DNA from 2 places in the Macrococcus brunensis genome. Region 1 is predicted to be linked to the other one. Evidence: riboswitches for the same ligand, from Rfam matches in the RefSeq annotation. Region 1 holds a riboswitch; the other holds the start of a gene.
The links. Region 1 has a riboswitch for lysine ahead of MGG13_RS07775 (amino acid permease). Riboswitches for the same ligand answer to the same signal wherever they lie in the genome.
Positions count from the first base shown of each region.

Region 2: it holds a riboswitch for lysine, as region 1 does, so the genes downstream of both, MGG13_RS01815 (aspartate kinase) here and MGG13_RS07775 (amino acid permease) in region 1, are expected to answer to the same signal.

Region 1 is NZ_CP092179.1:1,487,881-1,495,247, forward strand. It holds gene MGG13_RS07755 (sirohydrochlorin chelatase) at 1-244, opposite strand, end outside; gene rplT (50S ribosomal protein L20) at 398-757, opposite strand; gene rpmI (50S ribosomal protein L35) at 790-990, opposite strand; gene infC (translation initiation factor IF-3) at 1,003-1,539, opposite strand; ribosomal protein L20 leader region at 1,558-1,677, opposite strand; gene MGG13_RS07775 (amino acid permease) at 1,709-3,205, opposite strand; lysine riboswitch at 3,268-3,440, opposite strand; gene thrS (threonine--tRNA ligase) at 3,495-5,423, opposite strand; gene dnaI (primosomal protein DnaI) at 5,711-6,628, opposite strand; gene MGG13_RS07790 (replicative helicase loading/DNA remodeling protein DnaB) at 6,625-7,367, opposite strand, start outside.
Region 2 is NZ_CP092179.1:334,664-342,030, reverse strand. It holds gene dapA (4-hydroxy-tetrahydrodipicolinate synthase) at 1-61, opposite strand, end outside; gene MGG13_RS01820 (aspartate-semialdehyde dehydrogenase) at 61-1,050, opposite strand; gene MGG13_RS01815 (aspartate kinase) at 1,077-2,279, opposite strand; lysine riboswitch at 2,350-2,526, opposite strand; gene MGG13_RS01810 (hypothetical protein) at 2,591-2,803, opposite strand; gene rpsN (30S ribosomal protein S14) at 2,886-3,155, opposite strand; gene MGG13_RS01800 (FAD-binding dehydrogenase) at 3,622-5,259, shown strand; gene MGG13_RS01795 (hypothetical protein) at 5,321-5,701, opposite strand; gene MGG13_RS01790 (NUDIX hydrolase) at 5,691-6,092, opposite strand; tRNA gene MGG13_RS01785 (tRNA-Thr) at 6,168-6,238, opposite strand; gene MGG13_RS01780 (DUF3784 domain-containing protein) at 6,267-6,566, opposite strand; gene MGG13_RS01775 (peptide-methionine (S)-S-oxide reductase) at 6,563-7,048, opposite strand; gene MGG13_RS01770 (5-methyltetrahydropteroyltriglutamate--homocysteine S-methyltransferase) at 7,117-7,367, opposite strand, start outside.

The DNA.
Region 1 (7,367 bases):
CAGGTATATCTTCCTGAGCATGCATAGCAGGGAAAAGCAGCATCGGCATGACTAAAAAGTCAGTGACACCTTCTGCCAGCATTTCACCTGCTACAAGCGGCACATTTTCATCGTCTTTTTCAAGGAATGCGAGTCGCTGAATACTTTCAGGACGATTTTTGATAATTTTATCTACAAAAGCTCTGAACTTTTCATTTTTATCCGGCATTTTCGAGCCATGCGCAATATAAATAATTCCCTTCATTCTATTCCCCCTCGAATACACTTTTATTTTATCGTATCCATGTCATGATTTATAGCTATTAATGTGACTTTGTTCACAAATAGGGAATTCCCTTATAGAGAAAAATTGCAACAAAAAAACTCCAGTATCTCTAAAGATACTGGAGTTAAGTGATTATTTATTTAATGCTTTTTTAGCTGCTTCAACTAATTCGCCGAAAGCTTTGTCGTCAGAGATTGCAACTTCTGATAACATTTTACGGTTGATGTCGATACCAGCTAATTTAAGACCGTTCATTAAACGGCTGTAGCTGATGTCGTGCATACGTGCAGCCGCGTTGATACGTGCGATCCATAATTGACGGAAGTCACGTTTTTTCTGACGACGGTCACGGTATGCGTAGTTTCCTGATTTCATTACTTGTTGTTTAGCTACTCTGTATAATGTGCTTTTTGAACCGAAGTAACCTTTTGCTAATTTAATGGTTCTTTTACGGCGAGCGCGTGTCACCGTTCCACCTTTAACTCGTGGCATGATAATTCCTCCTTAAATAAATCCTGATTTTATTATTTTACGTAAGTCAACATTTGAGCAACACGTTTTTGGTCGCCTTTAGAGACTAATGACGCTTTACGAAGACCGCGTTTTTGTTTAGTTGATTTGTTTGCGAATAAGTGAGAAGTGTAAGCTCTTGAACGTTTTAATTTACCTGAACCAGTTCTTTTTACACGTTTCGCTGCTCCGCGGTGAGTTTTCATTTTAGGCATTTCGTTATCCTCCTAGTTTTGTTTTTTGTCGACGATTGGCGCAAGCATTAAGAACATTGAGCGACCATCCATCTTAGGCTTTTGTTCTACTGTGGCGATATCTTTACACTCATCAGCAAATTTCTCAAGCACTCGCTGACCGAATTCTTTATGCGTGATCGCACGTCCACGGAAACGAATCGATACTTTGACCTTATCCTCTTTTTCAAGGAATTTACGAGCATTTTTCAGCTTCGTATTAAAGTCATGTTCTTCAATCGTTGGACTCAATCTGATTTCTTTAACTACAACGACTTTCTGCTTTTTGCGTGCTTCTTTGTCTTTCTTCTGCTGCTCGAACTTGAATTTACCGTAGTCCATGATTTTAGCAACTGGCGGTTTCGCGTTAGGCGCAACAAGAACAACATCCAGATTCACACGTTCAGCGATTTCAATGGCTTCAAATTTAGATTTAACACCTAACTGAGCACCATCATGTCCGATGAGTCGTAATTCTCTCGCACGAATTTTGTCATTGATTTGCGTTTGATCTTTAGCTATGATTGACACCTCCAAATAAAATTTACTAGACGAACAAAAAAGCGGGCGCAAAGCGCCCGCTAAAAATAGACATGGTATCCATGTATATACCCGGTCACTGCTCGTGGCGTTCTGCGGGTGAGAAGCGGGAGGCTTCTACTTGTCCGTTTCGTATTCAACAGATTTAATAATAACAGGATTATTTGACAGTGTCAACATCTATTTTTTCATATTCACTCATATCATGAGCTTGTGATAAGTCCACTTGTTCAAGCGGAATTTTTCTCGTTTTATATTTTAATTTGTGATAGAGATAGAAAGCCAGGAAAATCGGAATACCCATGTATGTGATCAGGAAACCGTTCAGCTCAAACTCACCACGTAGAATCAAGTCTGTATCCTGTCCGATGATAACGAACAGACAGAGGACAAAGGCGAAGATCGGACCGAATGGGAACCACATCGCTTTATACTTCAGTACGGATAAATCTTTGTTCTGACGATAAAACGCACGTCTGAAGCGATAATGGCTAATCGCGATACCCAGCCAGGCAATAAAGCCGGTTAAACCACTTGCCGCAACGATATATTCATAGGCCCCGCTTGCCACACGTTCTACAAGGAAGATGATGACAACAACGACGAATGTCGCCAGTAAACTCGGAATCGGTACACCTTTCTCGTTAGTTTCAGAGAACTTGCGTGATGCAAGACCATCTTTACCCATTGCGTACAGCATACGAGTAGATGCATACATACCAGAGTTACCTGCTGACAGAATAGAACTCAGAATAACTGCATTCATAAATGATGCTGCAAAAGCCAGTCCTGCATTTTCAAATACGAGTGTAAACGGTGATTTGGAGATGCTGTCCCCACCCATTAAGTTCGGGTTTGTATAAGGGATGATGAGTCCGATAACGAATATAGATAAAATGTAGAAAATCAAGATACGCCAGAAAACCTGTTTAATGGCTCTAGGAATTGTTTTCTCCGGTTCTTCTGACTCACCTGCTGTAATACCGACAAGCTCTGTCCCCTGGAAGCTAAAGCCCGCTACTAAGAATACACCGAGGATGGTCAGGAACGAGCCTGACAGACTACCACCAAGAAACGGTGCTTCACCTGTTGTGAAGTTTTTAAGACCAATATATTCCCCGCCTAAAATACCGAATATCGTCAGTACACCGATGATTAAGAAAAGGACGACTGTGACGACTTTAACAAGCGCAAACCAGTATTCACTTTCTCCGTATACTTTAACGCTCAGTGTGTTAAGCAGGAAAATCAGCGCAAGAAAGACGAGACTCCAGCCCCACCCCGGCAGAAAATCAAATATCGCCCAGTACTTGATGACGCTGGCTGCAATACTGACGTCTGCTGCAACGGTAATAACCCAGTTGAACCAGTAGTTCCAGCCAAGCGCAAAGCCAAGAGACGGATCCACGAACCGGGTCGCATAAGTTGAGAATGAACCTGAAATCGGCAAGTATGTCGCCATCTCACCGAGACTGGTCATCAGGAAAAACACCATGATACCGATAATTAAGAAACCAAGCAGTGCACCACCAGGACCTGCATCACGGATAGCACCACCTGAAGTCATGAACAGACCTGTACCGATACAGCCCCCGATCGCGATCATCGAAATATGGCGCGGTTTCAGTAATCTTTGTACTTCATTGTTATTACTCATTTTGACACTCCATTCTTCACACAAAAAAAGGTGCACATCTATAGATGCGCACCTTTATCTATTGTATCAGTAGCGCATCACAAATGTGACAGTCTGATATATATTCTATATCAGCCCAGCAGCAGACGGTTATCAGACGTCTGCCACTTCGGCGATGTTGCCTTTCATCCTGCTTCAGCTACGTGATACCGTATCAGCAAGGCTACTCTTCTTCATCGCGACCTCTACCTCTTATTGAGGAATATTTTATTTCTTTATACTATAACGTATTAAAGTAAGTCCTGCAAGCCTATTTTTTGAGACGGATTTCATCGACAAGTTTCCAGATGAAATCATCGCGGTCGATTGTTTCTGAATCCTGGCTGCCGTATTGACGGACATTGACTTCATTATTCTCAACTTCTTTGTCACCCACAACGATTTGGTATGGGACTTTATGCATCTGAGCTTCACGGATTTTATAGCCCATTTTCTCTTCGCGGTCATCGATATGACAGCGAACACCTTGAGATTTCAGCTCATCATAAAGTGCACGTGCATAGTCATAATGGACTTCGTTAGATACCGGAATGATTTCCAGCTGGTTTGGCGCAAGCCATGTTGGATAAGCCCCTTTGTATTCTTCTGTCAGGAAGGCTACGAAACGTTCCATCGTTGAAATGACACCGCGGTGAATTACGACCGGACGATGTTCCTGACCATCGCTGCCGATGTATGTTAAATCAAATTTCTGTGGTAACAGGAAGTCGAGCTGTACAGTCGATAAAGTCTCTTCTTTACCTAATGCTGTCTTCACCTGAACATCCAGTTTAGGACCATAGAATGCCGCTTCGCCTGGTGCTTCCTCGTAGTCAAGACCCATTTCGTCTACTGCTTCTTTCAGCATCGCCTGTGCTTTTTCCCACATTTCATCGTCCTGGAAGTATTTCTCTGTATCTTCCGGGTCACGATATGACAGACGGAAGCTGTAATCGTTTAAGTTGAAATCTTTGTAGACGTCAATCACAAGCTGTACAACACGCTTGAACTCATCTTTGATCTGATCAGGACGAACGAAGATATGCGCATCATTTAAAGTCATGCCGCGGACACGCTGTAAGCCTGATACAGCGCCACTTGCTTCGTAGCGGTGCATTGTACCGAGTTCGGCAATACGGATAGGCAGCTCACGATAGCTGTGCGGTTTGTTTTTATAGATCATCATATGGTGAGGACAGTTCATCGGACGAAGAACGAACGCTTCATTGTCCATTTCCATGACCGGGAACATATCTTCCTGATAGTGATCCCAGTGACCAGATGTTTTGTATAGGTCAACAGAACCCATCACCGGTGTATAGACGTGGTCATAACCGAGCGCGACTTCTTTATCGACGATATAACGTTCTAATTCACGACGGATAGTTGCACCGTTCGGCAGCCAGAGCGGCAGACCTGCTCCGATTAACGGGCTAGTTGTGAAGATATCGAGCTCTTTACCGATTTTACGGTGGTCACGTTCTTTACGCTCTTCCAGCATTTCTAAGTGTGCTTTCAGATCTTTCTTATCGAAGAACGCTGTACCGTAGATACGCTGCAGCATTTTGTTGTCAGAATCACCACGCCAGTAAGCACCTGCTACAGATAACAGCTTGAATTCCTTGATTTTAGCTGTTGAAGGCACGTGTACACCTCGACATAAGTCAGTGAACTCACCTTGTGAATAAAGTGTCACGTTCTCATCTTCCGGAATCGCGTCAATCAGTTCCTGTTTGTAAGGATCGTCTTTAAAGACTTCTTTTGCTTCGTTACGTGAAACGACACGGCGTTCAATCGCAATGTTTTCGTTGACGATCTGTTTCATGACTTTTTCGATATTCTCAAAGTCTTCAGCAGAGATTTTCTCCGGCATATCGAAATCGTAGTAGAATCCTTCTTCAATCACAGGACCTACACCGAAATGAACGTCGCCGTAAATACGTTTAAGTGCCTGTGCCATTAAATGAGCTGTTGAATGACGAAGGACCTCGATTCCTTCCGGTGAGTCCGATGTGATGATCTCGATATCACCATCTGTTTCAAGAGCAGTCGTTAAGTCGACCATCTGACCGTTAAACTTACCAGCCAGTGCTTTCTTCTTCAGACCCGGGCTGATAGAAGCTGCAATCTCTTCAGTTGTGATGCCACTCTCAAAACTTTTTTCATTACCATCTGGAAACTTGATCTTAATTTCACTCATTCTAAACACTCCTTTTATTTTTTAAACACAAAAAGACCCCATCCCACAAGGGACGGAGTCATTCCGCGGTACCACCCTAATCACCATAAAGGCAACTCTGCATAAGATAACGGTCTTGAGCCGGACATGGATTAGATGTCGATTAAAAAAGGGAGTAAAACAACATGTCATCCATCAGGCTCACACCTACCCTGACTCGCTATATGATGAGAAATGCGTTTCATATCCTTTTATCATTGTTTGAATTGTTTGACTATAATGCTATTATACACCTTGCCGCAAATTTATCAAGAGCGACGATAATTTTTTCCGTTAAGCGGATAAGCTTCTGTCAGCGCATCAATTCGTTCCATCATCCGGTAAGCTTTTGTCTTCTCTTCGCCCACCTTCGTCTTCTGGAAATGATATCTCAGTTCCTCTTTGTTGAAGTTGGATGAGAAGAAAGTCGGTAGCTGGTTCATCATGCGGTAATGTAAGAGGGGTCCCAGCACTTCATCTCTGACCCACGTCGTCATATCTTCAGCGCCGATATCATCCAGCATTAAGACAGGACTTTTTTTGACGCGGTCCAGTTTTTCCGCATAAGTCTGATCATTGAAGCCATTTTTCAGTTCACGGATAAATTCCGGCACATAGAAAATGGTCGTATAAATATGGCGCTCCTTAAGCTGATTGGCTATCGCACCTAGAATGTATGATTTGCCTGTACCAAAGCTGCCGTAAATATAAAGACCCTTCGTCGGTCTGCCTGCAGCGATATCGTTACAGATTTCCATTGCCCGTTTAACGATATTAAGACGGTCCGTCCCCTCTAAATCAATCGAATTGATTTTGGCATTCAATGTTTCATACGGCACATGCATAGCAGTGACATACTGTTTCATCAGCTGCTCTTCGTCATGCACTTTTTTATTCGGACAAGGCGTGTAGCTGATCTTTATGCGGTTATCTTCTATATATAGATGCGGGGTATGCCCTTTGACGAAGTTGATGCACTGGCCGTAACTGGCGCAGCGGTCACAGAGCTTAGACTGGTCTTTATATTCCTGCAGAACAGTCAGATCTTTGTCAATCATGTCATCTGTCACGGCATGTGCTTCTAAGAACGGCTTGATTTCAGGATGCTGCACGGTCTCTTTTTTGACCTGCTCAATCCGCGCCATAATAGCGGGGTTATTCTTTACAAATGCACTGAACGGTTTCATGATTCACCCTCCTTCCAGAAGTTCTTCAGTTCTTCTTCTAGTTTTCGTTTTTCTTCTGCTAAATCTGTCACTGCTTCAGCGGTTTTAGGCTGTTCCTGATTGTTCAGCCATTCCGGTGTTTTTTCGTAGGATGCTTTTTCACGCTGAACTGTTTTTCTCGTTTTTTTCTTCTCTTCTACTTTCATCGCATGATTGTAGGCTTCCTCGCTGGAAGAGAGTTTGAGTTTCTTCCAGTTAGATGCTATCTCTTCTATATAGCTCTGCGGCAGTTTCATCTCACTGGTCAAAAGTACATACTGCAGCAGAATATTCATGACCCCAAAAGGCAGTTTCTCCCGCTCCAGAATACTTTCAACCATCCGCTTCTGTTTGACAGTCGGCTCTGACTGACTGAAACTTGCGAGCATCTCAATCGGACTCGTCGTGTCGAGCATCTCAAACCAGTTCTTATCACTCTTAGGCGCAGCTTCAGCTTCAGCAGAAATAGTCAGCGCCGGCAGATTACCTTCGTGTTCAAACTGATAGAAGTCCCGTGCATTACGTCTTAAGTCTTCATGCGATATCGTCTGGTTGGAGGTCAATGACTTCAGGATAATTCGTCTCATATCTGTCGGTGCAATGTCATAGAGTAACGACAGCTGGGCGATCAGTTCCCGGACATCTCTCGTCAGCTGCTCTTTTGTGATCATGTTCTGCGCGAGGAGCATCTCGAGCATCTCAAAATCAAACGTCTGCTGAT
Region 2 (7,367 bases), 970 kb from region 1:
CCACAGCACCTTCCTTGAAAGGCGTGGTAATCGCAACTGCTGTGCCTCTGAATAATGTCACTACGCTTCACCTCTTTCTGCTAGTAATACTTCTAAAATCTGTACAGCATTCAGTGCTGCCCCTTTTAAGAGGTTATCAGCTGTACACCAGATATGGAATGTGTTATCCAGTGACTCGTCCTCGCGGATACGGCCAACGAACACTTCGTCACGCCCTGTTGAGTCAATAGCGAGCGGATATTGATTGTTCTCTACATCATCAATCAGTACTACACCTTGCTGGTTCTTAAGTACTTCCCTTAGCTCTTCAACTGTTGCGGGTTTTTCAAGCGTGACATTAATCGCCACACTATGGCTGTCTTCAACTGGAACACGTACACATGTCGCTGTCACGCGAAGATCCGGTAAGTTCAGGATTTTTTTCGTCTCTTCAATCATTTTCACTTCTTCTTTTGTATATCCATCTTCCCCGAAGACATCGATATGAGGCAGCACATTATTATGAATCGGATGCGGATAGTTTACTGGTGCCGCGCCTTTCGCACCTTCACGGAGATCATTCAGACCGGCAAGACCTGAACCGGATACTGCCTGGTAAGTCGTGTAAGCGACACGTGTTAAACCGAATTGATCTGCGAGCGGTTTAAGCGGTACAACGGATTGAATCGTTGAACAGTTCGGGTTTGCAATGATGGCACGGTTCAGTACCGGCCGGTTCACTTCAGGAACAATGAGGTCGATATCTTCCTGCATACGGAAAGCGCTGGAGTTATCAATGACAACTGCACCCGCTTGCTCAAAAACCGGTGAGAATCTGAGGGAAGTGCTTCCTCCTGCACTCATCAGTACATAATCGAAGTGTTCTGCTGCACGTTCTTCTGTCAGCTCCTGCACTTCATATGTCTGTCCTTTGAAAGTGATGAGCTGGCCAGCTGATTTCCTGGAAGAGAATAATGTCAGTTCATCAAAAGGGATATTTCTGTGTTCCACAACTTCCATCATTTTTGTGCCGACAAGTCCTGTTGCACCTACAATTGCTAATTTCATTATCCATTCCTCCTATTAATAACTGTTATTTACAGTTCAAAGACTGAACATAATTGTTTGACAGCTTCCTGACCATTCGCCTGATCAACCACATATGAGATGCTGATTTCCGAAGTGGTGACCTGATAGAATGGGATATTGTGATTCAAGAGTGTCATGAAGACCTTACTTGCGACCCCTGACATGTCACGCATGCCTGAACCAATGACTGATACTTTGACATAATCTTCTTGGATAGCGAAATTCAGCGACGGATATTCCTTTTTTAATACAGAGAAGATTTTATCGATCTGCTGCGCATCTGTATCTTTCATGGTAAAGGAAATCTGCAGACCATCCATATTGACAATCTGTGAAATCATATCGATATTGACTTCTTCCTTCTCAAGTAACTCGAATAGTTTCTTTAATAGCTCACTATCGTTCATTGGATAGCTGACCGTCACATAATCCATATCTTTATCTAGAGCTACACCTGTGACTGCTTTTTTCTCGAGAATCTCTTCCTGTGCCATAATCCATGTCCCCTTCTCATCTGATAAAGTCTGTCCTAAATAAATCGGAATGTTATAGTTCTTCGCAATCTCGACGCTTCGAGTTTCCAGTACACCCGCTCCGAGTGCGCTCATTTCCATCATCTCTTCATAGCTGACATAATCCAGTCGCTTTGCCGGGAAGATACGAGGATCCGTTCCGTAAACACCTGCCACATCTGTGTAGATTTCACATGAAACATCGAGTGCAGAGGCAATAGCAACCGCTGTCGTATCACTGCCCCCGCGTCCAAGCGTTGTGATTTCACCCAGTTCATTCATCCCCTGGAAACCTGCGACAACTATGACATCATTGCTGCTGAACGTCTCTGCAAATTTCTGTTCATTGATATTGAGTATCTTACTTTTCAGATGGTGACCCTTTGTTCTGATACCTGCCTGAAAACCAGTCAGTGCCTGTGTCCGGACATCGAGCTCTTTCAAGATGATCGACAGATAGGAAATGGTCTGCTGCTCACCTGTCGTCAAGAGCAGTGCTAAGTCCTGCTCGTTCGGAGCAGATGATAATAAGTCTACATTCCGCAGCAGTTCATCAGTTGTCTTACCCATCGCAGAAACAACGACGACCAGCTGCTCATCCTTCTCTGTCCGCTTCTTCAGATACCCTGCAATATTCTTCAGCTTCGTAAAATCCGCCACTGAAGTCCCACCAAACTTAATTACACTACGCTTTGTCACATTAAATCCTCCCACGGCATCTGAAAACAAAAAAACAAGTTCATAATGGCATGAACTTGTTTACTCTATTTACAAGTGATGCACTCCATTATTTTTCAAATAATGACAAACCAAGAGCTCTTAACTCAATGATCCAACATATCAATCCCTGCAAGAATTGATACATTTCGGCATCTCACCCTTTCAGTAAAGTATTTGCAGATTCCAGACTTTACTTACTGATGATCGATGCGCCTCATCTCTATCTATTAAATTGTTATACATAAATTATACATAACCATTCTTAAAATGTACAGAAAATTGCCAACATATTATTTTTTTGCAAGCTGACTATAAATTTCCTTATAATGCTCATCTAGAAAATAAGTCCATTTATACCAGTCTCCCTTATAATAAATACCTAATGTTTCATTCAACAACGGCTTAGATAGTTCTACTTTCTCTATTTTATCGATTTCAAATGACTCCGTAATATTAGCCAGTTCTTCGGATTCAAAAATTAGGATACCTGTTTGATCATTCAACGTTAAAGTGCCTGGGATTGCCACAAAACGATATTGAAAAGTCTTGTACGAACAGTATGTTTTAATATTAATACGAGAAAATCTACCAGCTTGATTTCTTAACACCGGGAATCTGGCCTTTATGTGCCAGCTCACGGAAGGCGATACGTGACAGCTTGAATTTACGATAGACAGCTCTAGGTCGGCCTGTTAATTCACAGCGTCTTGTCAGTCTTGTCGGTGATGAATCTCTCGGTAGTTTTGCGAGCGCTGCGTAGTTTCCCTCACGTTTCAGCTGCTCGCGTTTTTCTCGGTACTGCTCAACTAATGCTTGTCTTTTCTTCTCTTTTGCGATTTTTGATTTTTTAGCCATAATAACTCCTTTGTATTTATAAATCGTAATAATTACGTTTTATAAATATAGCACAGCTCTCTTTTTTACGCAAACGAAGAAGCAATCTTTTAACAATGAAATTCATCGTCTTGCAGAAACAAATCTATCTGATAGAATCCAAATGTAAGTTCAAGGCCGGTCTATTCTGTATACTAGATAAAATAGGACAGACAACGCGGTGCAGATCAAGCCGGAATTAATCCGCACGCTTGTCGGCATCAATAGAGAGAGAACCAGATAAATGATGGCGATGCCTATCATAATGATAGATAACAGCAAGTAAGCTTTCATATTTGATTAACCTCTTCCAGCTCTATAGTATATAATTTTTATTATAATGAATTCTTATGGTCAACACTAATGCCAGCTTCTTTGACTTAAACATTACTTCTATATGAATATTTGATTTATACTAACTATAAAGAATAGAAAAAGGAGCTTCATTATGATGAAAACAGTAACGATTATTGGTGCAGGCTTAAGCGGGCTGGTTGCTGCAGCTGAACTTCTAAAACGAGGTCATCAAGTCATGATGCTTGATCAGGAGCCGGCTCAAGCAATAGGGGGACAGGCATTCTGGTCATTCGGCGGTCTCTTTCTCGTAAATTCGGGACTGCAGCGCAAATTCCAGGTCAAAGATTCGTATGAACTTGCTCTTAATGACTGGATGGGAACAGCACGCTTTGACAGATTAGATGATGAAGATAAATGGGCTGTGAAATGGGCTGAAGCTTATATCCGCTTTGCAAGCTTTGAGAAAGAAAAGTATCTGAAATCGATGGGCATTAAATTCGCACCTGTTCTCGGCTGGGCTGAACGCGGCGGCTCAAGTGCTGAGGGTCACGGCAATTCAGTACCTCGTTTCCATATCACCTGGGGGACAGGCCCCGGCCTGATTGAACCTTTCGTCAACTACTGCCTTGCACATAAGTCGTTTAAATTTCTGCCGAGACATCAGGTCACAGATCTGGTTATTGCAAATAATAAAGTGCAGAGAATCTCAGGGAATATTTTAGAACCGAGTGATGTAGAACGTGGCGCCCCGTCTTCGCGGATAGTGATTGATACATTCGAGCTGCCAGTTGAGCACTTAATCATAACGACGGGCGGAATCGGTGCGAATCATGAACTCATCAAACAGAACTGGCCGAAGAGACTGGGTAAAGCACCGGCACATATGATTCAGGGTGTACCCGATTCAACAGACGGCAAAATGCTGAAAATCAGTGAGGATGCCGGCGTCCGTCTGGTGAATAAAGACCGTATGTGGCATTATACAGAAGGTATTCAGAATCATAGTCCAATCTGGCAGCAGCACGGTATCCGTATTATCCCCGGTCCTTCTTCTATGTGGTTTGACGCGACAGGCAGACGTTTCTCAGCACCTGATTATCCTGGCTTTGATACCCTCCATACATTGGAATCAATCAGTAAAACAGGTTATGATTACTCATGGTTCATACTCACGGAGGATATCATAAAAAAAGAGTTCGTATTGTCCGGCTCTGAGCAGAACCCTGACTTAACCGGTAAAGACTACAGACAGATTCTGAAAGAACGTCTATCGAGTCAGGCAACGGGTCCTGTCGAAAAATTCCGGACAGACGGCGCGGACTTTGTTGAAGCAGATAACTTAAGAGATTTAGTCTCAGAGATGAACAGACTCGCCGGGAATAATTTACTGGATTATGAGACAATCAAGAAACAGATTGAGCTGCGTGATCTGCAGGTGGATAATCCTTTCAGTAAAGACCCGCAGATTACGTTCATTAACGGCGCTAGACATTTTCTGGGAGATAAGCTGATCAGGACAGCAAAGCCGCACAAGTTTCTGGACGGCCGCAAACTGATCGCCGTTAAACTGCATATCATCAGTCGTAAAACCCTTGGCGGTATTCAGACAGACTTGAACAGCCAGGTCTTCAATCAGCACGAAGAACTGATAGAGGGTCTCTATGCTGCCGGAGAAGTCGCAGGCTTCGGCGGCGGAGGTGTACATGGTTACGGTGCACTGGAAGGCACTTTCCTGGGAGGATGTATCTTCAGCGGGTTACGCGCGGCTATCGGTATTGATTCAAAGTAAGATTTCTAGAAAGTATGATTTTTTATCAATAAAGAGCCATTGGATTCTCTCCAACGGCTCTTTATTTTATCTTATCTTCTATATAGTGATAATAACTCGCTGGAATGATATCAAAATCAGGATGCTCTTTATTCTCAAGAAAATTCTCCATCATCTTTCTATCACTAAAATCAGTTAACTCCAGCGCACGCCATTCATGAAAGAAGGCCAGTTCAAATGCATCATCGAGATAAGGGAGACACAGGCTGTACACTTCAGCAGCAGCGAGGTGCAAGTTTGCATCCTCAGCAGTAATCGCATAACGTGACAGCGCATCAGCAATACGATGTTCTTCAATATCATACTCAAAGAAATAACCGATTATTTTTTCAACATCTTGTCTTTCAACTAGTCGCCTTAATTCCTCTGGCAGCTGTTGCAATAAAATTTCTTCACTTCTCATATATAAGCTCCTGACTGTTCAGTTTATCAATAAGCACAAGAACAGCGGGCGCAATCATTTCACTGTGTGCAAGATCAAAATAGCGTAATCCAGTAATTTCGTTATGCTCTACTGCTTGAGCTAGTGAGCCCTTATACGTAAAACATTCGAGTGATACAGTGGCATTCTGAGGATAAGCAGGGCCTTCAACACAGCCGAGATAATGGACTTTATCCTGCTCAAGCTCTACATTCAGCTCTTCTTGAACTTCACGTACTACAGCAGCCAGTGGTTCTTCTCCGTCCTCAATCTTACCGCCGGGTAAATAATATTTCTCGAGTTCTCTTACTTTAACTAACAACAGCTGCTCATCTTTGATATAGACTAAAGCTGCACATTTAATATCCGCCATATGCTTCATCCTTTCTCTTCTATTACAGCGATGCCACAAAAAAACACCAAAGCCTGATCAGACTTCGGTGCACTATGCCTCCACCCAGAATCGAACTGAGGATTCATCATTACCATTGATGTGTTATACCACTTAACTATGGAGGCGCGACTATCTACTAGTCTAATCAAAAACTTACTGATTTTCAATATGATTTTTAAAAAAAGGATGTGTATTGATCAAAACAGCGTACAGGAGAATAACGATGACAAATCCTGCAGTCAGCCAGTTTGAATTAACATGCAGAGACTCAATCACCATCATATAGACACTTGATAATATAGCAATAACACCTGTTGCCTGTGTGATACGTCTACCATTATATCTCGCTTTCTGTTCGTCAGACATTGTATTATAACCGGCCACAAGAAAACTGCCTTTACCCGCCAGCATAAAGAGACCGACGATGAAAAATAAGAGTGCTATTCCAATCATTTCTTTTCCTCCCTTCTATATAAGTCCAGCAGCTCAGAAGGAATATGGCAGTAATCATTCGGATACTTATCCAGATGATCCTGATGTTCTTCTGCACTCGGAATATAATGAGTGAGCGGTCTGACTTCAACAGCTATCCGGTCGCTGTCTCTTCTCTTCTTTATAAATGCAGCCGCCATCTCAAGATGCGTATTATCTTCACTATAGACACCTGTCCGGTACTTCTCTCCGACATCGATTCCCTGCTGATTGACACTGTAAGGATCAATAATCAGAAATAGATTTTCAAGCAGTGTCTCTACCGTTACTTCTTCAGGATTAAATATTGTCTTCACACACTCAGCATAGCCATCGTATGGTCCATCCAGTGTATCACTCGTTCCGTTTGCACGGCCCGCTTCTGTCGTGATAACACCCGGTATTGTTTTAATAAAAGCCTGTACCCCCCAAAGACAGCCGCCTGCCAGATAAATTATTTCCACGCACACCACTCCCTTATCAAAATTATACAGTAAACATAATAGAAGGGCACCTATAGATGCCCTCTGTCTTATTTCCCCGCTTCTGTAAAGTATTCTTCCGCAATCTCCTTAACCCATCTGAGTTTTGCCCACTGCTCTTCTTCTGACAGCAGATTACCTTCTTCTGTTGAAGCGAAGCCGCACTGTGGGCTGATGCTCAGTCGTTCGACAGGTACATACTTTGCTGCTTCATCAATACGTGCTTTGACCTCTTCCTTGTCTTCAAGAGCCGGAAACTTGGAGGTGATGAGCCCAAGGACTACGTGTTTACCACCAGTGA